Linked DNA regions of Salipiger abyssi. The protein of the gene in region 1 interacts with the protein of each later gene in a pairwise test. Links are inferred from orthologs where the notes say so. Each region holds a gene or a part of one and is shown in the gene's direction. Other genes may lie near its edges. The genes, in order: recO, ssb and recR.

Region 1 (9,188 bases):
GGATCTGGGCGGCACGCATCGCGCCGAGATGGTGCTCGGAGCGCTGGTGTTCCGCCATATCGCGGTGCCGGGGGCAGAGGGCGAGGTCTCGGGGCATTACCATCCCAAGGCGCGGCTGCGGCTGCGCGGGCGCAGCCTGTCACGGCCCTGTTTCCTGGTCGATCACGCGCGGCTGATCCTGCCCGCCTATGGCGCCTATACCGGCGGGCTGCGCAGCGATCACGCGGCGCTGAGGGCGCTGATGGCGCCGGAGGCGCGGGCGATCCTGACCGGGCCGCAGCCGGTTGCGATCCCGATGCCGCGCGGCTGAGGCTTGCCAGCGCCACGCGCCCGTGATCGAGTGCGTGTCATGGATCTCGACACACGGATAAGGGCCAGTTTCGCCCGTCAGAACATGATGATGACGCTGGGCGCGCGGCTGGTCTCGGTCGCGCCCGGCGCCGTCAGCATCGAGGCGGCGATCCGCCCCGATCTGCAACAGCAGCTGGGCTATGCCCATGCGGCGCTGGCCTTTGCCATCGGCGACAGCGCGGCGGGATATGCGGCGCTCTCGGTGATGCCGGAGGACAAGGAGGTCGTGACCTCGGAGATGAAGGTACACCTGCTGGCGCCCGCCGTGGGAGAGACGCTGATCGCCCGCGGGCGGGTGATCAAGCCGGGGCGGCGGCTGGTGATCGTCAGCGCCGATGTCTACGCGGTGAAGGACGGCAGGGAGACCCATGCCGCCCTGCTCACCGGCACCACCGTTCCCGTATAATGCCTGTGCCAACAAGGGGCGGTAGGGTGGGCAATCCTGCCCACCGCTGTGCTCAGGCGGTGAGACCTTCGGGCTCGGCGAGACCGTTGGCGCGGCAGCAGGCGGTGACCGTATTGGCCAGCAGGCAGGCGATGGTCATCGGCCCCACCCCACCCGGCACCGGGGTGATCGCGCCGGCCACCTCGGCGCAGCTGTCGTAGTCGCAATCGCCCACCAGACGGGTCTTGCCTTCGCCCTTCTCGGGCGCGTCGATGCGGTTGATGCCCACGTCGATCACCGTGGCGCCCGGCTTGATCCAGTCGCCCGGCACCATCTGCGGACGGCCCACCGCCGCCACCACGATATCGGCGCGGCGCACCACATCGGCGAGATCCTTCGTCCGCGAATGCGCGATGGTCACCGTGCAGCTTTCGCCCAGCAGGAGCTGCGCCATCGGCTTGCCGACGATGTTGCTGCGCCCGATCACCACCGCGTTCATGCCGGAAAGCGAGCCATGCACATCGCGCAGCATCATCAGACAGCCGAGCGGAGTGCAGGGCACCATGCTCTTCTGCCCCGTCCCCAGCAGGCCCACATTGGAGATGTGGAACCCGTCCACATCCTTGGCCGGGTCGATGGCATTGATCACCGCATCCGCGTTCATGTGATCGGGCAGCGGCAGCTGCACCAGGATGCCATGCACCGCAGGATCGGCATTGAGCTGCGCGACAAGCGCCAGTAGGTCGGCCTCGGGGGTGTCGGCCGGCAGCTTGTGCTCAAAGCTCTGCATGCCGCATTCCACGGTCTGCTTGCCCTTGTTGCGGACATAGACCTGGCTCGCGGGGTCCTCGCCCACCAGCACCACCGCAAGACCCGGCGTGATGCCGTTCTCTTCCTTCAGCCGCGCCACATGGGACGCCACCTTTTCCCGCACATTGGCCGCGAAGGCCTTGCCGTCGATGATCGTGGCCGTCATGGACCTCTCCTTCATTCCCGCCCGAGCGCGGTCTCTTCGCGCCGGATCGACCATTCCACCAGCTCCCGCCAGAGCGATTCCGCCAGCGCCGGGTCGTAGCCTTCGGCCTCGGCATGGGCCATCGCATTGGCGATCACCTCGTCCACCCGGTCGGCGATGCGCGCCGGCCAGCCGTTCTCCGCCTTGAGCTCTGCCGCCCGCGAGATCAGCCGCGCGCGGTGCCCCAGAAGCGCACTCAGAGCCTTGTCGGTCGCGTCGATTTCGGCGCGCAGCGCCGCCATGTCACCCAGATCCGCAGGGTTGCGCATTCTGTGTCTCCTTACCTGACCGCTCAGGCTCTCATGCCCGCCGGTGTATCAATGTTCAACGCCCCGAGAGCGCCGTTTGCGACCTTGCAGCGTGGAAATGCGTTCCGATGAGCGTTTCGGTGGCACCGATCAGAACAGACCCTCGATATCGCCCGCCGCATTGAGGCGGATCTTTTCGGCGGCGGGATGCCGGGGCAGGCCCGGCATGGTCATGATCTCGCCGCAGATCGCCACGACGAATCCCGCCCCGGCCGAGAGCCGGACCTCGCGCACCGGCACCACATGGCCCTCGGGCGCGCCGCGCAGATTGGGATCGGTGGAAAAGGAATATTGCGTCTTGGCCATGCAGACCGGCAGGTGACCATAGCCCTGCGCCTCCCACTGGTGTAGCTGCTCGCGGATGCGGGTGTCGGCGGTCGCCTCATGGGCGTGATAGATCCGCTCGGCGACGGTCTCGATCTTCTGCCAGAGCGGCATCTCGTCGGGATAGAGCGGCGCGAACTGCGCGGCACCGCCATCGGCGATCTCGGCGACGCGGGTGGCCAGCGCCTCGGTGCCCGCCGAGCCCTTGGCCCAGTGGGTGCAGAGATGCGCCTCGGCGCCCTGCCCCGCCACATAGTCCTGCACCGCCGCGATCTCGGCCTCGGTATCGCCGGTGAAATGGTTGATCGCCACCACCACCGGCACGCCAAAGCCCTTGAGGTTGTGGATATGGCGCCCGAGATTGGCGCAGCCCCTGGTGACCGCCTCAACATTCTCGGCGCCGAGATCGTCCTTGCCGACACCGCCGTTCATCTTGAGCGCCCGCACCGTTGCCACCAGCACCACGCAATCGGGCGAAAGCCCGGCCTTGCGGCACTTGATGTCAAAGAACTTCTCCGCCCCCAGATCGGCGCCGAAGCCTGCCTCGGTCACCACGTAATCGGCCAGTTTCAGCGCCGTCTTGGTGGCGATGACCGAGTTGCAGCCATGGGCGATATTGGCGAAGGGCCCGCCATGCACAAAGGCCGGCGTATGCTCCAGCGTCTGCACGAGGTTGGGCATCATCGCGTCCTTGAGCAGCACCGTCATCGCCCCGTCGGCGCCGATGTCGCGGGCAAAGACCGGCGAGTGATCCCGCCTGTAGGCGACGATCATGTCGCCCAGCCGGCGCTCCAGATCGGCCAGATCCTCGGCCAGGCAGAGGATCGCCATGACCTCGGAGGCGACGGTGATGTCGAAACCGGTCTCGCGCGGGAAGCCGTTGCTGACCCCGCCCAGCGAGGTCACGGTATCGCGCAGGGCGCGGTCGTTCATGTCGAGCACCCGGCGCCAGACCACGCGGCGCAGGTCGATCTCCTGCTCGTTGCCCCAGTAGATATGGTTGTCGATCATCGCCGCCAGCAGGTTGTGGGCGCTGGTGATGGCGTGGAAATCGCCGGTGAAATGCAGGTTCATCTCTTCCATCGGCACGATCTGCGCATGGCCGCCACCCGCGGCCCCGCCCTTCATGCCGAAATTCGGGCCGAGCGAGGCCTCGCGGATGCAGATCGCCGCCTTCTTGCCGATGCGCGACAGCCCGTCGCCGAGCCCGACCGTGGTGGTCGTCTTGCCTTCGCCCGCCGGGGTCGGGTTGATCGCGGTCACCAGGATCAGCCGGCCATTCGGGCGGTCGGAGAGGCCGGAGATAAAGCGCTGGTCGACCTTCGCCTTGTCGTGACCATAGGGCAGCAGGTGGTCCGGGCCGATATCCAGCTTGGCGCCGATCTCCTGAATGGGCCGTTTGCTGGCTTCGCGGGCGATCTCGATATCCGGTTTGACAGCCACGGGGCACCTCCTGCTTCAGTCCGTTCGTTCCGCCGAGACCATGCCGCAAGCTTGCGCGAGACAACAGATGCAAATCGGGCCTTTTTCCGCCGCGCGGCAGACACGCCCCCTAACGCAGCAGCCGCGCAATCCCGACCTGCACAGCACCTGCCGAGACGAACCCCGCACAAAGCAGACCCGACCAGCGCAGCACGCCGGGCCAGCCGACCGCAGTCGGATCGACAAAGAAATAGGGGTAGATGCCTTCGATCTGGCCGCGCAGCAGCGCGTAACCGACATAGGCCAGCGGCCAAAGCATCCAGGCCAGCGCAGTGCCGAGGCGCAGCCCGTGCTTGGGAGCCGCAAAGATCCAGAACAGCACGGTCAGCACCGGTGTCACCATGTGCAACCCGAGATCGGCCAGTGCGTCGAGCCCGGTGAGCGGTTTGGCCAGCAGCAGGTGATAGACCACGCCCACAATGCCGATCCACAGCGCCAGACCGCCGAGCCATGCGGCGCCGGCCATCCGGCCCCGCGCCGCCATCCACAGGAAGGTGCCGGCGACCAGCGCATTGGTGAGGATGGTGAAATAGCGCAGCAGCCGCCACAGCGTCTCGGGCGGGGTGTAGTGTGGATTGGCCTGCGCGGTGGCCGTGAATTGCACCGCCAGCGCCGCCAGGGTCAGCAGCGCGATCACAAGGGCGAAGAGGCGGGTCCGGGTGGTCATCGGCGATACCCTGTCGCAGCTTGCCGTCGGCGGCAAGCCGTCCGATAGTCCGCGCATGGACTGGCGCGACACCGGCATTCTTCTTTCCGCTCGCAGGCATGGCGAAAGCTCGGCCATCCTGGAGGTTTTCACCGCCGGGCACGGGCGGCATATGGGCGTGCTGCGCGGCGGCGCCTCGCGCAAGGTCGCGCCCTCGCTGCAACCGGGCGCGCAGCTCGACGTGACCTGGCGGGCGCGGCTCGAAGATCACATGGGCGCCTATACGGTCGAGCCGCAGCGCTCGCGCGCGGCAACCGCGATGAGCGACCGGCTGTCGCTCGCCGGGCTCAACGCGGTGGTGGCGCTGCTGGCCTTCTGCCTGCCCGAGCGCGAGGCGCATCCGGCGCTCTATGCCCGTTCCGAGCAGCTCCTCGACCTACTGGGCGAGCGCGAACTCTGGCCACTGGCCTATCTGCGCTGGGAAATGGCGCTGCTGGAGGAGATGGGATTCGGGCTCGATCTCTCCGCCTGCGCGGTCACCGGGATCAACGAGCCGCTGGATTACGTCTCGCCGCGCAGCGGGCGGGCGGTTTCGGCCATCGGCGCGGGCGACTGGGCGGCGCGGCTGCTGCCGCTGCCGCCGGTGCTGCGCGGCGAGGGCAACGCGCCGGATGCCGAGATCGTCACGGCGCTCTCCACCACCGGCTATTTCCTCGAACACAAGCTTGCGCATGAGCTGCGCGACCGCCCCCTGCCCGCCGCCCGCGCGCTGTTTGTCGAGCGGCTGGAACGGCAGGCGCGTTAAGCCGTCGCGTTCAGGCTCTCTTCCCTCCCCCGGAAAAGAGCGTTACCAATCCCCCCATGCGCTGGACCCTTCCAAACACACTCACCGCGCTCCGCCTGCTTGCCGCTCCCGGCGTGGCGGTGATGTTCCTGTATTTCTCCCGGCCGCTCGCCGACTGGTTCGCGCTGCTGCTGTTCATCGGCGCCGCCGTGACCGACTGGTTCGACGGCTATATCGCGCGCGCCTGGTCGCTGGAATCGAAGCTCGGCGCGATGCTCGATCCGATCGCCGACAAGGCGATGGTGGTGATCGCGCTGATGGTGATCGTGGGCTATTCCTCGATGTCGCCCTGGCTGGTGCTGCCGGCGACCTTCATCCTTTTCCGCGAGGTCTTTGTCAGCGGGCTGCGCGAGTATCTCGGCGACGTGGCGGGCACGCTGAAGGTCACCAAGCTGGCAAAGTGGAAGACCACCTTTCAGATGGTCGCCATCGCGGTGCTGTTTGCACAGGGCGTCTTCGAGCATTATCTTGCGGTCAGCGTCATCGACCTCGACCCGCAGCGGGTGAGCGCGATCCTGAACCGCGAGGCTGCGGATATTCATGGCCTGATCTGGAAGGAGCAGGGCATGACCTGGGCCGGGCATATCGGGCTGACGCTGCTCTGGGTGGCGGCGACGCTGACCCTGATCACCGGCTGGGACTATTTCGTGAAGGCCCTGCCGCATCTCCGGGAGGAGCGATGATCGACGTTCTGTATTTCGCCTGGGTCCGCGAGCGGATCGGGCTGCCGAAGGAAAGGCTCGACACCGGGGCCGAGACCGTCGCGGCGCTGGTCGACGAGCTGCGCGCCCGCGAAGAGCGCTACGCCATGGCGTTTTCCGACCTCTCGGCGCTGCGCGTCGCGGTCGACCAGGAGCTGACCGATTTCGACGCACCGCTGGCCGGTGCCCGCGAAGTGGCGTTCTTTCCGCCGATGACCGGGGGCTGAGCCATGAGCGAGGAGGCCGGCATTCGCATCGTGGTGCAGGAGGCGCCGTTCGATTTCGGCGCCGAAGCCGACGCATTCGCCGCTGGCCGCAACGACATGGGCGCGGTGGTGACCTTCACCGGCGTGGTGCGCGACGTCAGCGGCGGGCTCGACGGCATGGAGATCGAGCATTACCCCGGCATGACCGAAAAGGCGCTGGCCAAGATCGCCGCAGAGGCGCAGGCGCGCTGGTCTCTGGGCGAGGTGCTGGTGATCCACCGCCATGGCAAACTGGCGCCGGGCGAGCGCATCATGATGGTGGCGACCGCCTCGCCACACCGCAAGGATGCGTTCGAGGCGGCGGAATACCTGATGGATTACCTGAAGTCCCGCGCCCCCTTCTGGAAGAAGGAAAGCGCCGGCGGGGCGCAGTCCTGGGTCGCGGCCAAGGACGAGGACGAGGCGGCGCTGCGGCGGTGGTAGGCGTCGCGGGAAGCTGGGCGAGCGGTGGGCAGGATTGCCCACCCTACTTGTCCCGCCTCCCGTGCGGTCATATGATCTGACCAATTTCGCAGAGCTAGAGGCGCCTCATGCCCTTCCGTCCCGTGCAATCGGAGAAACTCGCCTCGGCCGTGGTGCGCCAGATCGAGGAGCTGATCCTGCGCGGCATCCTGCGCCCGGGCGAGCGGCTGCCGGCAGAGCGCGAGCTGGCCGAGCGGCTCGGCGTCTCGCGCCCCTCGCTGCGCGAGGCGGTGGCCGATCTTCAGGCACGCGGGTTGCTCACCTCGCGCGCCGGCGCGGGGATCTTTGTCACCGAGGCGCTGGGTTCTGCCTTTTCAGATACGCTGGTGCAGCTTTTTGCCCGCCATGACGAGGCAGTCTTCGACTATCTCAGCTTTCGCCGCGACATGGAGGGCATGGCTGCCGAACGCGCCGCCCTGCATGGCACGGATACCGACCTCAGGGTGATAGATACGCTCTTCGCGCAGATGGAAGCGGCGCATGGCAAGCGCAACCCGGCGGACGAGGCGCGGCTCGATGCGGAGTTTCACCTGGCGATCATCGAGGCCAGCCATAATGTGATCATGCTGCACATGATGCGCTCGATGTATCAGCTTCTGCGCGAGGGGGTGTTCTACAACCGCTCGGTGATGTTCCGCCAGCGCACCACGCGCGAGGCGCTGCTCGACCAGCACCGCGCGATCAATCTGGCGCTTCAGGCCCGCGATGCCGCCGCCGCCCGCGCCGCCGTAGAGGCGCATCTGAGCTATGTCGAGCGGGCGCTGGCCGCCGACCGCAAGGCCGAGCATGACGAAGACATCGCCAAACAGCGCTATGAGCGGGTGAAGCACCGGGGCTGAGCCCTCCCGGCGCTCGTCGCCCACCGTTTCCGGATCGCAAAGACCGAGGCCGCGCCCCGCGCGCGTCTTCCTGCATCCGCGGCTTACCGCACAAAAAAACCCGGGCGCGAACGCCCGGGCAGTTGGTCACAAAAGGCTGACAGGAAGGAGGAGATCAGCCTTTGGAGAATTCCGGATAGGCCTCCATGCCCAGCTCGCCCATGTCGAGACCGGTGATCTCTTCCTCTTCGCTGACACGGATACCGCCCATGACCAGCTTGAGGACGAACCACACCACGCCCGAGGCGATGATGGTGAAGATGCCGACCACAACGATGCCGTAGAGCTGCGTCGCGAAGGAGGCGTCGGAGTTGGTGAAGGCCACGGCGATGGTGCCCCAGATGCCGCAGACCAGGTGGACCGGGATGGCGCCGACAACGTCGTCGATCTTCAGCTTGTCGAGCATCGGGACCGCGAAGACCACGATGATGCCGCCGATCGCGCCGATGATGGTGGCCGCGCCCAGGGTCGGGGTCAGCGGTTCCGCGGTGATCGACACGAGGCCGGCCAGCGCGCCGTTCAGCACCATGGTGAGGTCGGGCTTCTTGTACATGATCTGGGTCATGATCAGAGCGGCGACCGAACCACCCGCGGCTGCGGTGTTGGTGTTGGCAAAGATCCGCGACACGTCGGCGACGTCACCCACGGTGCCCATGGCAAGCTGCGAGCCGCCGTTGAAGCCGAACCAGCCCAGCCAAAGGATGAACGTCCCGAGGGTAGCGAGGGTCAGGTTGGAGCCCGGGAAGGGAACCACGCGGCCGTCGACATAGCGTCCGAGACGCGGTCCGAGGATGATGGCGCCGGTCAGAGCGGCCCAGCCACCCACCGAGTGCACGACGGTCGAACCAGCGAAATCGAGGAAGCCAGCTTCGTCGAGGAAACCGCCGCCCCATTTCCAGGAGGCTTGCAGCGGGTAGATGATCGAGGTCAGGATGACGACGAACACCAGGAACGGCCACAGCTTGATACGCTCGGCCAGGGTGCCCGAGACGATCGAGGCGGTGGTGGCGCAGAACATCAGCTGGAAGAAGAAGTCGGACCCGGTCGAGGCATAGCCGTAATCGTCGGCGGCATCGGCGGTCACGCCAACCGCTTCGAGAACGCCGGGGCCCCAGACGCCGGAGATGACACCGTCGACCGACCAGGTGCCCAGCGGGTACATCAGGTTGTAGCCGATCAGGTAGTAGAAGATCGCCGCGAGCGAGAACAGCACGACGTTTTTCATGCACTGCATGGCAACGTTCTTGGAGCGGACGAGACCGGCTTCGAGCATCGCAAAGCCCGCGGCCATCCACATCACCAGGAAGCCGCCGATCAGGAACAGCAGCGAGTTGAAGATGAAGACCGTATCGGTCGACGCGTTCACGCCCGGCGCGGGGCCGTCATCCTGGGCCAGGCCCAGGGTCGGCAGCGCAATCAGCGCGGCAGCCGGGGCGAGAGTCTTGAGAAGTTTCATGATCCGTTTGTCCCTTGTAAACTTGCGTCTGAATGCGATCAGATCGCGTCCGCGTCGGTTTCGCCGGTGC
Region 2 (9,198 bases), 1.4 Mb from region 1 along the record:
ATCCATGCGGCGCTTGAGATCGTCGGTGTCGAGTTCGAAATCTTCTGACATGTTGGTCTTGCCCGCTCAGGTGTTTGTCGTTCCGCCCGCTTTCTAGGACAGGCGCGCCCGGATGTATAGCGCTTTGCCTCGGCTCCGCCGCCTCGCAGCGGGCAAGCGCGCAGCCCTTCACCCTTCATCTTTCTGAAAATACTCAAAAAACAACATCTGCCGAGGCACCGGCGCCGGGCCGGTGCCGCTACCGTCTCCGCTGCTCAGCCATGCACGGTGGTATAGGTGCCCTCGCCCGCCAGAATGCCCTTGAACCCGCCCGGCTCGTCGAGCGAGAACACGATGATCGGCAGGTGGTTGTCCCGCGCCAGCGCAATCGCCGAGGCGTCCATCACCTTGAGATGCTTGGCCAGCACGTCGTCATAGCTGATCTTGTCGAAGCGCACCGCGTCGTCATGCTTCATCGGGTCCTTGTCATAGACCCCGTCCACGCCGTTCTTGCCCATGAAGATCGCCTCGCAAGCCATCTCGTTGGCGCGCAGCGTCGCGGCGGTATCGGTGGTGAAATAGGGGTTGCCGGTGCCGGCGGCAAAGATGCAGACCCGCTTCTTCTCCAGGTGGCGGACCGCGCGGCGGCGGATATAGGGCTCGGCCACCTCGTCCATGCGAATGGCAGTGATCACCCGGGTGAAGACGCCATGCTCTTCCAGCGCCGACTGCATCGCCAGCGCGTTCATCACGGTGGCCAGCATGCCCATGTAATCGGCGGTGGTCCGCTCCATCCCCTGTGCCGAGCCCGCAAGCCCGCGAAAGATGTTGCCGCCGCCGATGACCATGCAGATCTCGACGCCCATGTCGTGCACCGATTTCACCTCGCGGGCGATGCGTTCCACGGTCGGCGGATGCAGCCCGTAGCCCTGGTCGCCCATCAGCGCCTCGCCCGAGATTTTCAGCAACACGCGCTTGAAGGTGGTCTGCGAGGTGTCGGTCATGTTGCGCTCCATCGGCGAGGGGGTCTAGGATCGGCGCCATATGTGGCGGAAAACCTCTGCGGCTGCAATGCCGCAGCGGAGGGCGCGAAGGAGGGCGCGGTGGCCGATATTCTGACCCGGCTGGCGCCCGATCCCCGGCGCCCGGTGCTGATCGCGGGACCGACCGCCAGCGGCAAATCCGCGCTCGCGCTGGAAATCGCGGAAAATCAGGGCGGTGTGATCGTCAATGCCGATGCGATCCAGGTGTTTTCCGACTGGAGGGTGCTGACCGCGCGGCCTTCGGAGGCCGAGGAATTGCGCGCACCGCACCGGCTTTACGGTCATGTGCCGGGCGATCATGCCTATTCGGTGGGCGAGTGGCTGCGCGATCTGGTGCCGCTGCTGGCGGGGCCGGAGCGGCCTATTATCGTCGGCGGCACCGGGCTCTATTTCACCGCGCTGACCGAGGGGCTGGCCGAGATCCCCGCCACCCCGCCGGAAATCCGCGCAGAGGCCATGGCGCGGCTCGAGGCCGGCGAGCTCGCGGCGATGGTGGCCGAACTCGACCCCGAGACCCGCGCCCGCATCGACCTGGCCAACCCCATGCGCGTGCAGCGCGCCTGGGAGGTGCTGCGCGCCACCGGGCGCGGCATTGCCGCCTGGCAGGCCGAGACGCCGCCGCCGCTGCTGCCGCTCGCCGAGGCGCAGCCCATCCTCTTCGATGCGCCCAAGGACTGGCTCGACACCCGCATCGAGACGCGGTTCCGCAAGATGCTGCGCAGCGGCGCGCTCGACGAGGCGCGGGCCAACCTCCCCGACTGGTCGCCCGCCCTGCCCTCGGCCAAGGCCATCGGCGCGGCGGAGCTGATGGCGCATCTGCGCGGCGAGATGCCACTGGACGAGGTCACCACCCGCGCCACCGTGCTCACACGGCAATTCGCCAAGCGCCAGCGCACCTGGTTCCGCGCCCGCATGAAGGGCTGGCCGACGCTCAGCCCGGCAGAGGTGGGCGCATGAGCGCCGCCGCCCAGACCGGGGCGCCGGCGCGCGTCGTCTCGCTGGGTCAGGTCTCGGGCTGGCAATACCGGCTGCTGCACGACCGGGCCGAGCATACGCTGCTCTGGCTGACGCGGGGCCAGGGCCGGGTGATCGTCGACGGCACGCGGCGCGGGCTCGGGCCGCATAATGCGCTCTTCCTGCCCGCCGGGACGCTGTTTTCGCTGGAGACCGGGCCGCAGAGCCTCGGCATGCTGATGCATTGCCCGGCAGGGCTCACCGGGTTTTTCCCCGGCGAGCCGCTGCATCTGCGCATCCGCGAGGGATTCGCCCAGGCCGAGCTCACCGCCGAGCTCGACGCGATGCTGCGCGAGGCGGGTCAGGGCCGCGCCATGCTGACCGAGGCGCTCGACGCGCATGCGCGGCTGGTCGCGGTCTGGCTGCACCGCCAGATCGCCGCCGGCACCCAGGACACGCGGCGCGACAGCGCCGGGCAGCGGCTGATGCGGCTCTTCAGCGGCGCGCTCTGTGCGGGATTCCGCAGCGACCGGGGGGTGTCGGATTACGCGGCGGCGCTCGGCGTCACCGCGACCCATCTCACCCGCACCGCCCGCGCCGCCTGCGGCATGACCGCCGCCGCCATGCTGGCCGAGCGCAAGCTGCACGAGGCGCACCGGCTGCTGAGCCATCCGGCGCCGCCGGTGAACCGCATCGCCAGCGATCTGGGCTTTCACAGCGCGCCCTATTTCACCCGCTTCATCCGCAGCCATACCGGCCTCTCGCCGACCGAGATCCGCCGCGGCACCCGCGCGTCCGGCAGCCGCGTCGCCCATCACCGCTGAGCGCCGCGCAAAACCCCTTGCCCCGAAAGCCCGATCCGGGCTTTCATCGGCGCGGGTGGCAGATCGGTCCTGCGTGGCCAGGAGGAGAACCGCATGACGCAACCGGAGATACACCCGGCCGCATCGCTCTATGCCCGCGAGCTGGCCGAGGGAAAGCTCGGCCGGCGCGAGTTCCTGACAAGGGTCACCGCGCTGGGGCTCGGGACCGCGAGCGCCTATGCGCTGGGCGGGCTCGCGGCGCCGGCCCGCGCGGAGGAGGCGCCGCAAGGGGCCGAGGACGCGGTGCTGCGGATCCAGACGGAGGTGCGCCCGCTCAAGGATCCGCGCACCGCCGACTGGTCGGAAATCGCCAATATCACCCGGGGCTGGCTGGAATATCTCGTCGAGTACAATCGCGACGGCAGCGTGCGCGGCATGCTTCTGGAGCGCTGGGAGGCCAATGACGACGCCACCGAGTACCGGCTGCATATCCGCCCCGGCGTGACCTGGAACACCGGCGAGCCTTTCACCGCCGCCGATGTCGCGCGCATGTTCCACTACTGGTGCGACCGCGATGCCGAGGGCAATTCCATGGCCGGGCGGCTGGCGGCGCTGGTCGACCGCGAGACCGGCAAGCTGCGCGACGGCGCGGTCACCGTCGAGGACGACCTGACCCTGCGCCTGCGCCTCGCCGCCCCGGATGTGGCGCTGATGGTGAACCTCGCCGATTATCCCGCCGCGGTGGTTCATGCCAGCCACAGCCCCGAGACCATGCTGGACACCCCCATCGGCACCGGCCCCTACCTGCCGGAAACCGTGCGGCCCGGCGAGCGCGCGGTGCTGGTGCGCAATCACGCCCATGACTGGTGGGGCGCACGGGCCGAGGGCTTTGGCGGCGCCACGCTGGAGCGCATCGAGTTTCTCGATTACGGCACCGATCCGGCAAGCTGGCTCGCTGCCGCCGAGCGCGGCGAGATCGACATGCTCTACGAGAATATCGGCGATTTCATCGCGCTGGGCGATCAGATCGGCTGGCAGCGCTCGGAGGTCTCTACAGGCTCCACAGTGGTGCTGCGCGCAAACCAGACCGCACTCGTGGATGGGCGCGCGCCCTATGCGGACCGCCGCGTCCGCAAGGCGCTGCAACTGGCCATCGACAATGAAATCTGTCTGGAGCTCGGCCATTCCGGCCTCGGCACCGTGGCGCAGAACCATCATGTCGCCCCGGTGCATCCCGATTACGCCGATATCGGCCCAACGGAATACGACCCCGCCGCCGCCCTGCCGCTGATGGAAGAGGCCGGGCTGGCAGCCTTCGAACACGAGCTGATCACGCTCGACGACGGGCTGACCATGCGCAGCGGCGATGCGGCGGCGGCAATGCTGCGCGATGCCGGGCTCAAGGTCCGCCGCACGGTGCTGCCCGGCTCACGCTTCTGGTCCGACTGGACGGCCTATCCGCTCTCGGTCACCGAGTGGAACCACCGCCCGCTCGGCATTCAGGTGCTGGCGCTGGCCTATCGCTCCGGCGAGCCCTGGAACGAGAGCGGCTATGCCAATCCCGCGTTCGACGCGCTGGTCGCCGAGGCGCTGACCGTCGCCGATGCCGAGACGCGCCGCGAGGTGATGGCGCGGATCGAACGGCTGTTGCAGGAGGATGCGGTGATCGTGCAGCCCTATTGGCGCTCGCTCTACCGCCATTTCCGGCCCGGCGTGACCGGCGCCGAGATGCATCCGTCCTTCGAGATCCATCTCTACAAGCTGGGCCTGTCGTGAGGCGGTAAACATCGTTCCAGCCAACCCTTTGACTTCCGCGCAACGGGAGCCGGGCCCAGCGGCTGCCCGTGGGGTGCCGCAATGGCCGCAGAATCCAGTACTTTATCCCCACCAAGTCCGAAAGACCTCGCAACTCAGCGCTGACGTCGCCAAAGCGGCAGCCCGCCCGGACGGGCAGCCGCTGGGCCCGGCGCCTTCGGCTTGATTCCGGGCCTGGGTGCGGGGATTTGGCCTACTCCTCCAGCAACCCCTCATAGCGCGCATCCGTCAGCGTCTCGAGAAACGCCACCAGCGCGTCGATGCGCTTGTCGTCGAGCGCCGGCCCCTCGGTCAGCTCCTCCATGGCGATGTTCTCGGCGATCTCCGGCGCGGCAAAGGGCTCCCCGGTCTCCGGGTTGATCTTCCGCGCCTCGTTGCGGGTGTTGTAGCTGTTGTAGAACAGGATGACCGTGCGCAGATCCTCGAACACGCCGTTATGCATGTAAGGCCCCGTCACCGCGACGTTGCGCAGCGTCGGCGTGCGGTAGCGCCCCGCGGTATCGGGCCTGTCCTCCACCCCGGGATTGGCGCGCAGCCCGGCATCGGCGATCTCGACCCCGTTGAGCGCGCGCAGATCGGTGTTCTCCGGCACCCCGAGATTGTAATAATGGTAGTCGGAGAAGGTCTCTTCCGGGTCGATGGCGCTGCGGCGCAGCTGATGGCACAGATTGCAGTTGGTGAATTGCTGCGAGAAGAACAGCAGCCGCCCCAGCTCTTCCTCCTGCGTCAGCTCTGCCTCGCCGCGCAGAAACCGGTCGTATTTCGAATCGAAGGGCGCAAATTCCGGCTGCCGTTCAAACGCCGCGATGGCGCGGGTCATGGCGTCATAGGCGGCCTCTTCATCCTCCAGCACGCCCTTGCCGAAGAGCGCCGGAAAGGCTGCCTGATATTCGGGCTTTTCGCGCAGCCGCGCCAGCACCGCGCCCTTGTCGGCCATGCCCATCTCGATCGGGTTGAGCGGCGGCCCGCCGGCCTGCTCCTCCAGCGTGGCGGCGCGCCCGTCATGAAAGAGCCCGCCCATCCATTGCCCGTCCTCATCCTGCCCGAAGGCCGGCGCATAGGCGGCATAGGTGGCGGTGGGCGCGTTGCGGTCGCCGAAAGAGCTGCCGTCATCGCCAGTCGAGGCGGCGCCACGCGGATCGGCAAAAGCAAAGGCCGGATCGTGACAGGTCGCGCAGCTCTGGGTGCGGTTCGCCGAGAGATCGGTGTCGAAGAACAACGCCTCGCCAAGTGCCTCGATGCTCTGCGGCGGCCCCGGCTCGGTCGAGCGCAGCGCCGTGGCGCTGAGCCCGGCGGTAAGCGCGGCAAGAACGGCGAGGCTGAGGATCGGGGCGGGTTTCATGCATGCGTCTCCAATTCGGGAGCAAGAATGCACGCCCTCCTATACCCCTCCTTGACCTCGGTCAATTTTTCAGAGGGTTTTAGTCGGAAATTGTGATCGACCGGGGGCGGCCTCAGCTGCCCCAGATGATCTTCACGTAGTTGCGGGTCTCGCGATAGGGCGGCACGCCGCCATGTTTCTCGACCGCGCCCGGCCCCGCGTTATAGGCGGCGAGCGCCAGCCGCCAGGAGCCGAATTTCGCATATTGCGCCTTGAGATAGCGCGCCCCGCCTTCGAGATTCTGCGCCGGGTCGTTGGGGTTCACCCCGAGCTGGCGGGCAGTGAAGGGCATGAGCTGCGCCAGCCCGATGGCGCCCTTGTGGGATTTTGCGCGCGGGTTGAAATTCGATTCCTGCTTCACCAGCCGCAAAAAGAGATCCTCGGGCACACCATGGCGCCGCGCCGCGACCCGGGCCATATCTGCGTAAGGCCCGTCATAGCGCCCGCGATAGACCGGCACGCGGCCCTCGTCGCCGCCCATCGGGCCCCATTTCGTCGGCGTGACCACCGACGGCGGCTGGAGCCGCACCGAGCTGCGATACTGTTCCGAAGCGCGCGTATCGAGAACGCTGGTCTGTTTGCGGAACAATTTGACCCGGTTCTTGGTTGAGATCGTATCCGCCTGTGCGGCCGTGGCAAAGATCCCGGCGCATAGCAGTGCCGGCAGCGCATGACGTTGCAGAACCCGCATGAGGTACCCAATCCTGTCCCTTTTTCCCTTCGCGCGACTATACAGACTGAGCAGGAATGTGCCAGCCTTTGCCCGAAGCGCGGGCAATCCGTCGCTTACCGCTTGTTAATCAAGTTTCCGGCAGGATGCGGTGGCGCAGCGGGACGGGGCTGTGTAAGGCTCGTCGAAACCCTGCGGGGAAAGAATCGGACGAGACAGCGAGGATGACATGGCCGGCTCTGTGAACAAGGTGATCCTGGTGGGCAATCTGGGCGCGGACCCGGAGGTGCGCACCTTCCAGAATGGCGGCAAGGTCTGCAACCTGCGCATCGCCACCTCCGAAAACTGGAAAGACCGCAACACCGGCGAGCGGCGCGAACGCACCGAATGGCATCAGGTGGCGATCTTCTCGGAACCGCTGGCGCGCATCGCCGAGCAATATCTGCGCAAAGGCTCCAAGGTCTATCTCGAAGGCCAGCTCGAAACGCGCAAATGGCAGGACCAGTCGGGTCAGGACCGCTACAGCACCGAAGTGGTGCTGCGCCCCTATCGCGGCGAGCTGACGCTGCTCGACAGCCGTGGCGGCGGTGGCGGCGGCGGTGATTTCGGTGGCTCGGGCGGCGGCTACAGCGGTGGCGGTAGCGGCGGCGGCGGTGGTTACGGCGGCGGTCGCGACGATTACTCGGGCGGCGGCGGCTCCGGCCCGTCGCGGGCGCCCTCGCGCGATCTCGACGACGAGATCCCGTTCTGAGCCAGACCACTCCGGCAAGATAAGAATGGCTCGGCGCTCCTCATGGAGCCCGGGCCTTTTCTTTTGCCTGACATGCGCCGGAGAGGCTCAGAGCGGCCCGTCCTCCAGCACGCCATCGGCGGACATCTGGGCATAAAGCAGCCCCTCGCGCAGCCCCCGGTCGGCGACCGACAGCCGGTCGGTCGGCCAGAGCCGCAGCAGCGCCTGGAGGATCGCCGCGCCGGACATGATCAGCGTCTGCCGGTCCTGGCCGATACGCGGATCGCGCCGCCGCCCCACCGGCCCCAGATCGAGATAGCGCTGGATCACCGCCTCGATCTGGTCCGACGACATGCGCAGCCCGTCCACCTTGGTGCGGTCGTAGCGCCGCAGCCCGAGATGCGAGGCCGCCACCGTGGTGACCGTGCCGCTGGTGCCGACGATCTGGAAGCCCTCGCGCGCCTGCACATCCTTGTAAGGGGCGAATTCCGAGAGCTGCTCTTCGAAGAACCAGCTCATCAGCGCATAGCGCGCCGCATCGTCCTCGACATCGGAGAACTGGTCGCGCAGCGTCGCCACCCCCAGCGGCACCGAGATCCAGTCGACCACCTTGGCCGCCGGAAACGGGCTTTCGGGCGGGTGAAAACCCGCATGCAGCCGCATGATCGCCGCCGGACGGTCGCGCCGGGGCACGGAAGAGAGGTCGATCCAGACCAGCTCGGTCGAGCCGCCGCCGATATCGACCACCAGAAGCTGCTCGGTCCGGGTCGAGACCAGCGGCGCGCAGGAAATCACCGCAAGCCGCGCCTCCTCCTCCGGCTGGATGATTTCGAGCGAGAGCCCGGTCTCGCGGCGCACCTGCCGGATGAAATCGCGCGCGTTCTGTGCCCGGCGGCAGGCCTCGGTCGCCACCAGCCGCATATGGGTCACATTATGCCGCCTGATCTTTTGCTGACAGACCCGCAGCGCGCCGATGGTGCGCGTCATCGAGGCACGCGAAAGCCGCCCGCTCCGCTCAAGGCCATGCCCGAGCTGAACGGATTTCGAGAATGAGTCGACCACATGGAATTGGCTGCCCTTTGGCTGGGCAATCAACATGCGGCAACTGTTCGTACCCAGATCCAGCGCGGCATAGAGCGCATTTGGATCGGGCGGTATCGGCGCGGGGCTCTCGACCGGTTTCGGGAAAGCGCCCGCACCTCTGGGACGCCTGGGCGCCATTTTCGTGCGCCTTTCCGAATTTTAAGTTGGCTCTAGGATACGCGGGGGCGCGGCACCGTGCAAGAGACATGCTGGTCCCGGGCGAAGGGATTGTCGAAGAAATCCGACAGATAGCCGTATTCGTCGTCGAGATAGTCGCGGATCGCCGCGTGGGTCTCGGGGCGCAGATCCGCCAGGCCGAGCCTCGCGGTGCTGGAATTCTCCTGCGCGATGTCGACCGGCAGCCCCGTGCGCTCTGCCAGATCTAGCCCGAACCGGCTCAGCTCGGCGGTGCGGTAGATCCGGTCGTAGCGGCGCAGATCCGGCCCGAGAAACAGCCAGGCCGGCATGGCATGATGCTTGATCGCAGAAGAGGCCTGCACGTAGGCGCGCAGGTTCTGGAAAAAGAAATCCGGATCGGGGTCTTTGGGCAGATCGACGCGCCCGCGCAGGATCTTGCGGCAATTGTGCAGATCGCGGAACTCCACCACCCGGTTGGTGTAGACGGAAAGCAGCCGCTTGAGCGGGTCGCGCACGACGCAGAACCGCCAGTAGGTCTCGTAGCGCTCCCAGCGATGCGGGCGAAAGCGCCGGGTCGGATAGATCCGGTGCCAGGTCGTGAC
Region 3 (9,253 bases), 1.6 Mb from region 1 along the record:
TGCATTTCGTGCGCGGCGGCAAGCTGGCGCGGCTGCTCGACGATGCCCGCACCGCCGTCACGGTCAATTCCACCGCCGGTCAGCAGGTGCTGTGGCGCGGGATTCCGCTGAAACTCTTCGGCAATGCGGTCTATGCCAAGCCGGAATTCGTTTCCGACCAGCCGCTGCCCGCCTTCTTCGCGCAGCCCGCCCGGCCCGACAACCGCGCCTATCGCGATTACCGCCGCTATCTGCTTGAAACCAGTCAGGTTCCCGGCGGTTTCTACTCCTCTCGCGGGCGCCGCCAGCTGCTGCGGCTGGTGGTCGACATGATGCTCGCGTCAGACGATCCTTATGACGCACTGCGTCACGGCACCGCGGCCCCACGGCAACAGTTGCGTCTGGTCCACTGAGGGTTTCTGCCCGCCGCGCTGGATTTTGCAGCCGGATTCCGATAGGTTACCGAAAAAACCTGAGGCAGAACAAGAACAGGTCGAGGAGACCGAGCAGTGAAACACTCCCCCAACCGATGGGTGAAGTCCGTCGCGTTACTGGCCGCGGTGTCCATTCTGGCATCCTGCGGCCTTCCGCGTTCGGGCCCCAACAAACGTGAAATCTTCGCAGGCTCGGTGATGCGCGAAGGCGACGCCTTTGTGATCTCGGTCAATGATCGCGTGACCCGTGCCACCGCCGTCGTACCCGCCCTCGGCTTTACCGAGGGCTTCCGCAGCGCCTCTGTCATGGGCTCGGACACGATCCGCCCGGGCGACACACTGGGCCTGACGGTCTGGGAAAACGTCGATGACGGGCTGCTGGTGGCCGAGGCCGCCAATGCCACGGTGCTCGAAGAGGTGCAGGTCGACGGCTCGGGCTATATCTTCGTGCCCTATGCCGGCCGCATCCGCGCCTCCGGGAACTCGCCCGAAGCGGTGCGCCGCATCATCACCGACCGGCTTTCCGAACAGACCCCGGATCCGCAGGTCGAGGTCCGCCGCCTCGCCGGCGACGGCTCGACCGTGAGCCTCGTCGGCGCCGTGGGCGGCCAGGGGGTCTATGCCATCGAGCGCCCCACCCGCACGCTGGCCTCGATGATCGCCCGCGCCGGCGGCATCACCATCTCGCCCGAGATCGCCCAGATCTCGGTGATCCGCGGCCAGCAGACCGAAAAGATCTGGTTCCAGGATCTCTACGACAATCCCAGCTTCGACATTGCGCTGCGCGGCGGCGACAAGATCCTCGTCGAAGAGGACACCCGTTCCTTCACCTCGCTCGGCGCCACCGGCGCGCAGGCCCGCGTGCCCTTCGAGAGCCAGACGCTTTCCGCCGTCGAGGCGATCGCACAGGTCGGCGGGCTGCTGCCCACCGCCGCCGATCCCACCGGCGTCTTCGTGTTCCGCAACGAACCGGCAGAGATCGCCAATCAGGTGCTGGGCCGCTCCGATCTCGTGGGAGCGCAGCGCATGGTCTATGTGCTCGATCTCACCCAGCCCAACGGCATGTTCATGGCGCGCGATTTCGTCATCCGCGATCAGGACACGCTCTATGTCACCGAAGCGCCCTATGCGCAGTGGAGCAAGACGATCTCGTCTCTGACCGGATCGCTGAGCGCGGTCAGCACGCTGGCCACCACTGCCACCGCCGTTCAGGGAAGCGGGGGCTGACCCTGCACGACACCGAGGGACAGCGCGGCGCCGGGGGAGACACCCCCCGGCGTCTTTATGTCTACAGTGCCGGCTTCCTGCGCCAGCGCCGACTGCGCCGCATCCTTGCGCTGGCGGGCTATCGCGTTTCGCTGGGCCGGCCCGGGTCGGGGGACATGGTTGGTGTCTGGGGCCAGTCGCCCTATGCCCATCGCGGCGAGGCGATGGCGGCGCGGCACGGCGTGCCGCTGCTGCGGGTCGAGGACGCGTTTCTGCGCTCGCTGCACCCGGGCCGCGCCGGCGAGCCGCCGCTTGGGCTGCTGCTCGACCGCACGGGGGTGCATTTCGACGGGCGCGCGCCGTCAGATCTGGAGACGCTGCTCGCCACCCACCCGCTCGACGATCACGCGCTGCTGGAGCGCGCGCGCGGCGCCATGGCGCGGATGCGCGCGGCGCATCTGTCGAAATATTCCGCCACCGATCCGGACGCAGCCGCGCCCGAGCCCGGCTATGTGCTGGTGGTCGACCAGACCGCCGGGGACGCCTCGGTGCGCGCCTCGGGCGCCGACCGCAACCGGTTTCTGGAGATGCTCTACTGGGCGCAGGAAGAGAACCCGGGCAAGCGCATCCTGCTGCGCACCCATCCGGAAACGCGGGCCGGTTTCCGTCCGGGACACTATACCGCCGATGACGCGCAGGGGCGGGTGGCGCTCTGCACCGATCCGATCTCGCCACAGGCGCTGCTCGACGGTGCGGTGGCGGTCTATACCGTGTCCTCGCAGATGGGGTTCGAGGCGATCCTAGCCGGTCATCGCCCGCGCGTCTTCGGCCAGCCCTTCTATGCCGGCTGGGGGCTGACCGACGACGAGGCGCCCCTGCCCCGCCGCCAGCGCCGGCTGACCCGGGCGCAGCTCTTTGCGGCGGCGATGATCCTCTACCCGGTCTGGTACGATCCCTATCGCGACCGGCGTTGCGAGATCGAAGACGTGCTGGGCGCTTTGGAGGCGCAGGCGCGGGCCTGGCGCGAGGACCGTCACGGCTGGGTCGCCGAGGGTATGCGGCTCTGGAAGCGCCGCCCGCTTCAGGGGTTTTTCGGCGGCCAAAGGCCGGTGATCTTTGCCAAAAGCGCCGAGGAGGCCCGGAAACGGGCCGAGGAGGGCCGCCGCCGCATGATCTGGGCCAGCAAGGCAGAGGAAACCGATGCGGTGCGGGTCGAGGACGGCTTCCTGCGCTCGCAGGGCTTGGGCGCCGCGCTCATCCCGCCGCTGTCGCTGGTGAGTGACGATCTCGGCATCTATTACGACCCGACCCGCCCTTCCCGGCTGGAGCAGCTCATCGCCGCGAGCGCGGCTCTTCGCCCCGACGAAGAGGATCGCGCCCGCCGGCTCATCGAGCGACTGGTCGCCGGCGGGCTCACCAAATACAATCTCGCCGGCCCCCCGCCCGCCCTGCCCGACGGTCACCGCATCCTGGTGCCCGGCCAGGTCGAGGACGATGCCTCCATCCTGCTCGGCAGCCCGCAGATCCGGCGCAACGCCGATCTCCTCGCCCGCGCCCGCGCCGAAAACCCCGGCGCCGTGCTGCTCTGGAAACCGCACCCGGATGTCGAAGCCGGGCTCCGCCCCGGCGCGGTCGAGCGGCCCGAGCGATGGGCCGACGCCACGCTTACACAGGCGGATATGGGCGCGCTGCTGCCGCAGGTGGCCGAACTCTGGACCCTGACCTCGCTCGCCGGCTTCGAGGCGCTGCTGCGCGGCATCCCGGTCACCACGCTCGGCGCGCCCTTTTATGCCGGCTGGGGGCTGACCCGCGATCTCGGCCCCGTCCCCGCCCGCCGCCTCGCCGGGCCGCGCCCCTCGCTGGAGGGGCTCGTGCATGCCACGCTCATCGCCTATCCGCGCTACCGCGATCCGCTGACCGGCCTGCCCTGCCCGGTCGAGGTGGTGGCCGACCGGCTCGAGGCCGGCGCCCTGCCCCGCCCCGGCCCGGTCAACCGGTCGCTGTCGAAGCTCCAGGGGCTCTTTGCCAGCCAGTCCCATCTCTGGCGCCGCTGAGCCGCGCCGCCCTTGTTCATCGCCGCCGCGACTGCGATATACTGACGGGAACGCCAGGGCCGCGATCCCCGCGCCCGCAACGCAGGAGAGACGACATGCTGAAAGGTTTGGGCGGTCTTGGCGACATGGCCAAGATGATGAAGACCGCGCAGGAGATGCAGGGCAAGATGGCCCAGCTTCAGGAAGACCTGCAATCCATGGAAGTGACCGGCGAATCCGGCGCAGGTCTGGTCAAGGCCACCGCCTCGGCCAAGGGCGAGCTGCGCGGGCTCGATATCGACCCGTCGATCTTCAATTCCGACGACAAGGAAGTGGTCGAGGATCTGATCCTCGCCGCGATCAAGGACGCCCAGGCCAAGGCGCAGGAGCGCTCCGAGGAAGAAATGCGCAAGCTGACCGAGGCGATGGGCCTGCCCGCCGACATGAAGCTGCCGTTCTGAGGCGACGGTCCGGAGCCTGTCGCTTCGGACAACCGCCGAGGCCCCGGGTCGCGCCCGGGACGCGATACACCCCGCCCCGGCCTTGCGCCGGGGCCTCTTGCCAAAGGGCAGACCGCTTGCCGGATCGCACCGAAATCGACGCGCTGATCGAGCTGATGGCCCGGCTTCCGGGCCTCGGGCCGCGCTCTGCCCGGCGTGCGGTGCTGCATCTCATCCGCAAGCGCGCGCTGCTTCTGCAACCGCTGGCCGACGCCATGCAGGCGGTGGCCAGCACGGCACGCGAATGCCTCAACTGCGGCAATGTCGGTACCGCCGATATCTGCCCGATCTGCGCCGATGAGAAACGCGGCAACGGTCAGCTCTGCGTGGTCGAGGATGTCGCCGATCTCTGGGCGATGGAGCGCTCGGGCGTCTTCAAGGGCCGTTACCATGTGCTGGGCGGCACGCTCTCTGCCCTCGATTCCGTCGGCCCCGAAGAGCTGCGCATTCCGCAGATGGTGACCCGCATCGACGCCGAATCCGTCACCGAGGTCATCCTCGCGCTGAACGCCACGGTCGACGGCCAGACCACCGCGCATTACATCGCCGACCAGCTCGAGCACCGGGTGGCGCTAAGCTCGTTGGCGCAGGGCGTGCCCATCGGCGGCGAGCTCGACTATCTCGATGACGGCACCATCACCGCCGCGCTCAACGCCCGCAAACGGCTCTGACCGCGCGCGTCGGCGTCGCCGGCTTGACCTGCGTCATGGCGGTAGGACCGGACACATGCAAGTATCGGCATGAGATTTTCCACAAGGAGAACAGCCATGCTCGACAATACGAATCGCCTCTGTGTCGATGCCATCGCCCGCGCCCTGGCCGACACGCATATGCTCTACATGAAAGCGCATAACTTCCACTGGAATGTCGAAGGCCCGCAATTCCAGGCCCTGCACGCCATGTTCGAAGAGCAATATACCGATCTGGCCGAGGCCTCCGACGAGCTGGCCGAACGCATCCGTGCATTGGGGGCCTACGCGCCCGGCACCTCTGCCGAGTTCGCGAAACTGGCCACCGTGCGCGAAACCGAAGGCCGGCTCTCCGCCACCGAGATGCTGAGCGAAACGGTGAAGGATTACGAGACCGTCGCCGAAACCCTGCGCGCCGGAATCGCTCAGGCCGATGACGCCGGCGACGATGTCACCGCCGGCATGCTCACCGACCGGCTGGAATGGCACGACAAGGCCGCCTGGATGATGCGCGCAATGCTGGCCTGAACCGCGACGCCCGCCGGCATATGGCAGGACAACAAAAAACGGCCCGGAGAGACATCTCCGGGCCGTTTGTACGTCTGGCGATGACGATTGCGTCAGCGGCGCGGATCGTCGCTGTCTTCGTCCTCGTCGTCGTCATCGCCGCCCGAGGGCAGGTTGAAGAAGCTGTCGGCATCCGAGAAATCGCTCGGCCCCTTGTTCTCTTCCTCGTCGTCCTCGCCGCGCGGATCGGAGAGCGAGAAGGTCTCCAGCCCCTCGATGGCCGAGGGCAGGCGCGGCTCGGGCTCCATGCCAAGGCTCTGCTCGGTCGAGACCAGCTTGCGGCGCTCGTCGTCGGTCATCACCTCGTCGAGTTTCTTGGCCGCCTTGGCCACCGCCGCGTCAAGCTCGGTCTGACGGCAGAGCCCCAGCGCCACCGGGTCGATGGGCTGCATGTTCTGGATGTTCCAGTGGGTGCGCTCGCGGATCGACTGGATGGTGGGCTTGGTGGTGCCCACCAGTTTCGAGATCTGCCCGTCGCTGAGCTCGGGGTGGAACTTCACCAGCCACAGGATCGCGTTCGGACGGTCCTGACGCTTCGACAGCGGCGTGTAGCGCGGGCCGCGGCGCTTGTCCTCGTCGACAGCGGCGGCGTTGTATTTCAGCTTGAGCTTGTGCAGCGGGTTCTTTTCTGCCTTGTCGATCTCGGACTGCTCGATCTGGTTGTTGCCCACGGGGTCGAACCCCTTCACCCCGGCAGCCACGTCACCGTCGGCGATGCCCTGGATTTCCAGCTCGTGCATGCCGGTGAAATCGGCGATCTGCTTGAAGGTCAGCGTGGTGTTGTCGACCAGCCAGACGGCGGTCGCCTTGGGGTGCAGCAGTTTGGCCATCGTTCCATCTCCTTGCAATGCGTCCTCCCCGCCCCCAAGCCATTTTCTGGCCGGGAGGTCCCGGATTTGATCCGGGACGGGCTACCGTTGTCGGGGAACTTGGCCGCTATATAGTGGTGACAAACCCAAGAGGGAAGAGAAAATGCGCTGGTTTCTGCTGCTGCTCGTCTCCGCCACCCTGGCCCGCGCCGAGGGCGAGACGGCGGGGAGGTTCGATTATTACGTGATGTCGCTGAGCTGGTCGCCAAGCTGGTGCGCGCTCGAAGGCGATGCGCGCCGCTCGCCGCAATGCGAGGAGGATCACGGCTGGATCCTGCACGGGCTCTGGCCGCAATACCATCGCGGCTACCCCTCCTATTGCCCGAGCTCGCAGCGCGCGCCCAGCCGGGCGATGACGGCAGAGATGGCCGATATCATGGGCACGGCGGGGCTCGCCTGGCATCAGTGGAAAAAGCACGGCAGTTGTTCGGGGCTGAGCGCCGAGACCTATTTCGCCCTCTCACGCCGCGCCTATGAGACCGTGACCCGCCCCGCCGCCTTCCGCAAGCTGGAAAGCCCGGTGAGCCTGCCGGCGGCGCTGGTGGAGGAGGCCTTTCTCAAGGCCAATCCGGGGCTGGAGCCGGATATGCTGACGATCACCTGCAAGGCCGGCCGCATCCAGGAGGCGCGGCTCTGCCTCTCGACATCGCTCGAGCCGGTGCCCTGCGGGCAGGACGTGGTGCAGGACTGCACCCTGCGCGACGCACTGCTCGACCCGGTGCGCTGACGGCACGGGCGGCTTTCGAGGGGCCAGCCCCTCGGACTCCCCGGGATATTTTGGGCCAATGGAAACATGAGATCCGGGAAAGAAACCGAATATTAAGGTTAACCGGCGATACCGGTCATGCGGTACAGGCGGGGACGCCGATGACCGCGCCAGTGGAAGCCCAGCGCTTCTGGCAGCCCGCCTCCACGCAAGGCGGGCTGCCTTCCCTCTTCCGGCTCTTCCATTGGCTGCAAATATCCCCGCCGGAGGCAGACCGCCCTGCCCGCCCGCGCAACGCCCGCAGCGCCGGGCGCGACGCTTTCAGAACGCATAGCCGAACCGGGCGATATCCTCGGCGCAAAAAGCCCCAACCAACGCCGCCGTCGCCTCGGTATAATAGCCCCGGTAATCCTCCGCCCGCGCCGAGGCGTTCTCGCGTCCAACCTCCGGGCGAAAGCCCAGATGCGCCTCCAGCGGCGCCAGATCCGCCTCCAGATGCTCGAGCCGCAGATAGAGATCCGCGCGCTCCCGCCCTGTCACATCACGCATGTAGCTGGCATAGGGGGCCGCGCTCAGGCTCGCGGCGATCTGCGGATGCGCGAGAAACCCGGCGAAATCAAGCGCCTGCGCCAGCCGCACCGCCGTGTGCTCGAAACGCTGCGTTTGCAGCCAGTGGTAATAGCTCACCATCCTGTCCCACGGGTTGCGCACCAGCGTGAAGGTGAACAGGGCGCCGATCTCCCCGGGGCTCAGCACCCCGTCGATATCCGCCAGTGTCGAATGTTTCCACAGCCGTCCGCGGGCGGAAAGCCGCGTCACCCGCCCCCGCCGCCTGCGCGCTTTCGGCGTATCGCCGATCAGGATATCGTCGCGATGCGCCCGCGCCTCCAGCGCCGCTGCCATCGAGGTGCCGCCGGTCTTGGGGATATGCACAAAGATATAGCGGCGGCCCGGAGAGATGATCATGGGCGCCAGAATAACCCTACGTTTCGAAGACGAAAATCCCCGATTCGGGGCTTTTCCACATCGCCACGACTGCGCATAGTCCGGGGCACGAGCTATCGAGGGAGGACGCCATGGGCTGGCTTGCCAATGAAACCGGACTGGGAAAATGCACGGCGAATTTCGTGCCGCTCACTCCGCTCTCCTTCCTGATCCGCGCCAGACAGGTCTATCCCGACCACATGGCGGTGGTCTACGGGCCGCACCGCAAGACCTATGCCGAGTATTACGAGCGCGTCACCCGGCTCGCCTCCGCGCTGACGAAAATCGGCATCGCCCCCGGCGATGTGGTGGCCACCATCCTGCCCAACATCCCCGCCCAGGCCGAGGCGCATTTCGGCGTGCCCGCCTGCGGCGCGGTGCTGAACACGATCAACACCCGGCTCGATATCGACACCATCGCCTATATCCTCGATCACGGCGAGGCCAAGGTGGTGCTCTGCGATCCGCAGTTCATCCCGCATCTGGCCGAGGCCATCGAGATGATGGAGACCGAGGCGCCCACGGTGATCGAGGTCGCCGACCCGCATGGCGGCGCGCCGCATCTGGGCGAATATCAGGAATACGAGGACTTCCTCGCCACCGGCGATCCCGATTTCGCCTGGATCCTACCCGAGGACGAATGGGAGAGCCTCGCGCTCAACTACACCTCCGGCACCACCGGGCGGCCCAAGGGCGTGGTCTATCACCATCGCGGCGCCTATCTCAACGCCATGGGCCAGGTGCTGAGCTGGCGCATCACGCTGCATCCGGTCTACCTGACCATCGTGCCGCTCTTTCACTGCAACGGCTGGTGCCACACCTGGATGATGCCCGCCGTGGGCGGCACCGTCGTGTGCTGCCGCGACATCGCCGCACATAATATCTACGACGCCATCGCCGACGAGGGCGTCACCCATTTCGGCGGCGCGCCCATCGTGCTGAACATGATCGTCAACGCCAAGGCAGAGGAGAAGCGCGCCTTCGATCATGTGGTCGAAGTCTTCACCGCCGGCGCGCCCCCTGCCCCCGCCACGCTCGCCAAGATCGAGACCATGGGCTTCAACGTCACCCAGGTCTACGGGCTGACCGAGACCTACGGGCCGGATGTGGAATGCGCCTGGCAGGGGAGCTGGGATCACATGCAGGGCGGTGACCGCGCCGCGATGAAGGCACGCCAGGGCGTCGGCATGCCCTTCATGCAGCATGTCACCGTCATGGACGAGCAGATGAACATCGTCGCCATGGACGGCGAGACCAAGGGCGAGATCATGCATCGCGGCAACGGC

What was found.
Region 2: the proteins of recO (region 1) and ssb interact in binary tests that used the Escherichia coli proteins (3 or more experiments, as listed by UniProt). The link is inferred for Salipiger abyssi from one-to-one orthologs.
Region 3: the proteins of recO (region 1) and recR interact in binary tests that used the Escherichia coli proteins (3 or more experiments, as listed by UniProt). The link is inferred for Salipiger abyssi from one-to-one orthologs.

Annotation. Positions count from the first base shown.
Region 1 is NZ_CP015093.1:2,315,987-2,325,174, reverse strand. The notes cover bases 3,587-6,451. They hold recO (DNA repair protein RecO), read left to right. Parts: upstream 3,587-4,587; coding sequence 4,588-5,316; downstream 5,317-6,451. Other genes in these bases: Ga0080574_RS14755 (molybdenum cofactor biosynthesis protein MoaE), read left to right, coding at 6,287-6,451; moaD (molybdopterin converting factor subunit 1), read left to right, coding at 6,035-6,283; pgsA (CDP-diacylglycerol--glycerol-3-phosphate 3-phosphatidyltransferase), read left to right, coding at 5,373-6,038; Ga0080574_RS14775 (Pr6Pr family membrane protein), read right to left, coding at 3,936-4,532; Ga0080574_RS14780 (formate--tetrahydrofolate ligase), read right to left, coding at 3,587-3,826. Outside these bases: ligase-associated DNA damage response endonuclease PdeM, read left to right, coding at 1-310; Ga0080574_RS14795 (PaaI family thioesterase), read left to right, coding at 350-757; bifunctional methylenetetrahydrofolate dehydrogenase/methenyltetrahydrofolate cyclohydrolase FolD, read right to left, coding at 810-1,712; Ga0080574_RS14785 (chorismate mutase), read right to left, coding at 1,724-2,020; more of Ga0080574_RS14780, read right to left, coding at 2,150-3,586; more of Ga0080574_RS14755, read left to right, coding at 6,452-6,745; Ga0080574_RS14750 (FCD domain-containing protein), read left to right, coding at 6,853-7,623; Ga0080574_RS14745 (ammonium transporter AmtB), read right to left, coding at 7,778-9,118; Ga0080574_RS14740 (P-II family nitrogen regulator), read right to left, coding at 9,157-9,188. UniProt on the Escherichia coli protein: Involved in DNA repair and RecF pathway recombination.
Region 2 is NZ_CP015093.1:3,705,487-3,714,684, reverse strand. Bases 5,761-8,635 are described here. They hold ssb (single-stranded DNA-binding protein), read left to right. Parts: upstream 5,761-6,874; coding sequence 6,875-7,396; downstream 7,397-8,635. Other genes in these bases: Ga0080574_RS21615 (sulfotransferase family 2 domain-containing protein), read right to left, coding at 8,629-8,635; Ga0080574_RS21620 (Ppx/GppA phosphatase family protein), read right to left, coding at 7,484-8,596; Ga0080574_RS21630 (lytic transglycosylase domain-containing protein), read right to left, coding at 6,049-6,666; Ga0080574_RS21635 (cytochrome-c peroxidase), read right to left, coding at 5,761-5,936. Outside these bases: frr (ribosome recycling factor), read right to left, coding at 1-51; pyrH (UMP kinase), read right to left, coding at 255-983; tRNA (adenosine(37)-N6)-dimethylallyltransferase MiaA, read left to right, coding at 1,083-1,979; Ga0080574_RS21645 (helix-turn-helix domain-containing protein), read left to right, coding at 1,976-2,800; Ga0080574_RS21640 (ABC transporter substrate-binding protein), read left to right, coding at 2,894-4,555; more of Ga0080574_RS21635, read right to left, coding at 4,788-5,760; more of Ga0080574_RS21615, read right to left, coding at 8,636-9,198. UniProt on the Escherichia coli protein: Plays an important role in DNA replication, recombination and repair. Binds to ssDNA and to an array of partner proteins to recruit them to their sites of action during DNA metabolism. Acts as a sliding platform that migrates on DNA via reptation.
Region 3 is NZ_CP015093.1:750,675-759,927, forward strand. What follows is about bases 3,097-6,026. They hold recR (recombination mediator RecR), read left to right. Parts: upstream 3,097-4,229; coding sequence 4,230-4,823; downstream 4,824-6,026. Other genes in these bases: Ga0080574_RS07210 (capsule polysaccharide biogenesis protein), read left to right, coding at 3,097-3,673; Ga0080574_RS07215 (YbaB/EbfC family nucleoid-associated protein), read left to right, coding at 3,769-4,113; Ga0080574_RS07225 (Dps family protein), read left to right, coding at 4,920-5,369; Ga0080574_RS07230 (DUF1013 domain-containing protein), read right to left, coding at 5,462-6,026. Outside these bases: Ga0080574_RS07200 (capsule polysaccharide biogenesis protein), read left to right, coding at 1-392; Ga0080574_RS07205 (polysaccharide biosynthesis/export family protein), read left to right, coding at 489-1,640; more of Ga0080574_RS07210, read left to right, coding at 1,643-3,096; more of Ga0080574_RS07230, read right to left, coding at 6,027-6,238; Ga0080574_RS07235 (ribonuclease T2 family protein), read left to right, coding at 6,381-7,004; Ga0080574_RS07240 (sulfotransferase family 2 domain-containing protein), read right to left, coding at 7,305-7,949; Ga0080574_RS07245 (AMP-binding protein), read left to right, coding at 8,060-9,253. UniProt on the Escherichia coli protein: May play a role in DNA repair. It seems to be involved in an RecBC-independent recombinational process of DNA repair. It may act with RecF and RecO.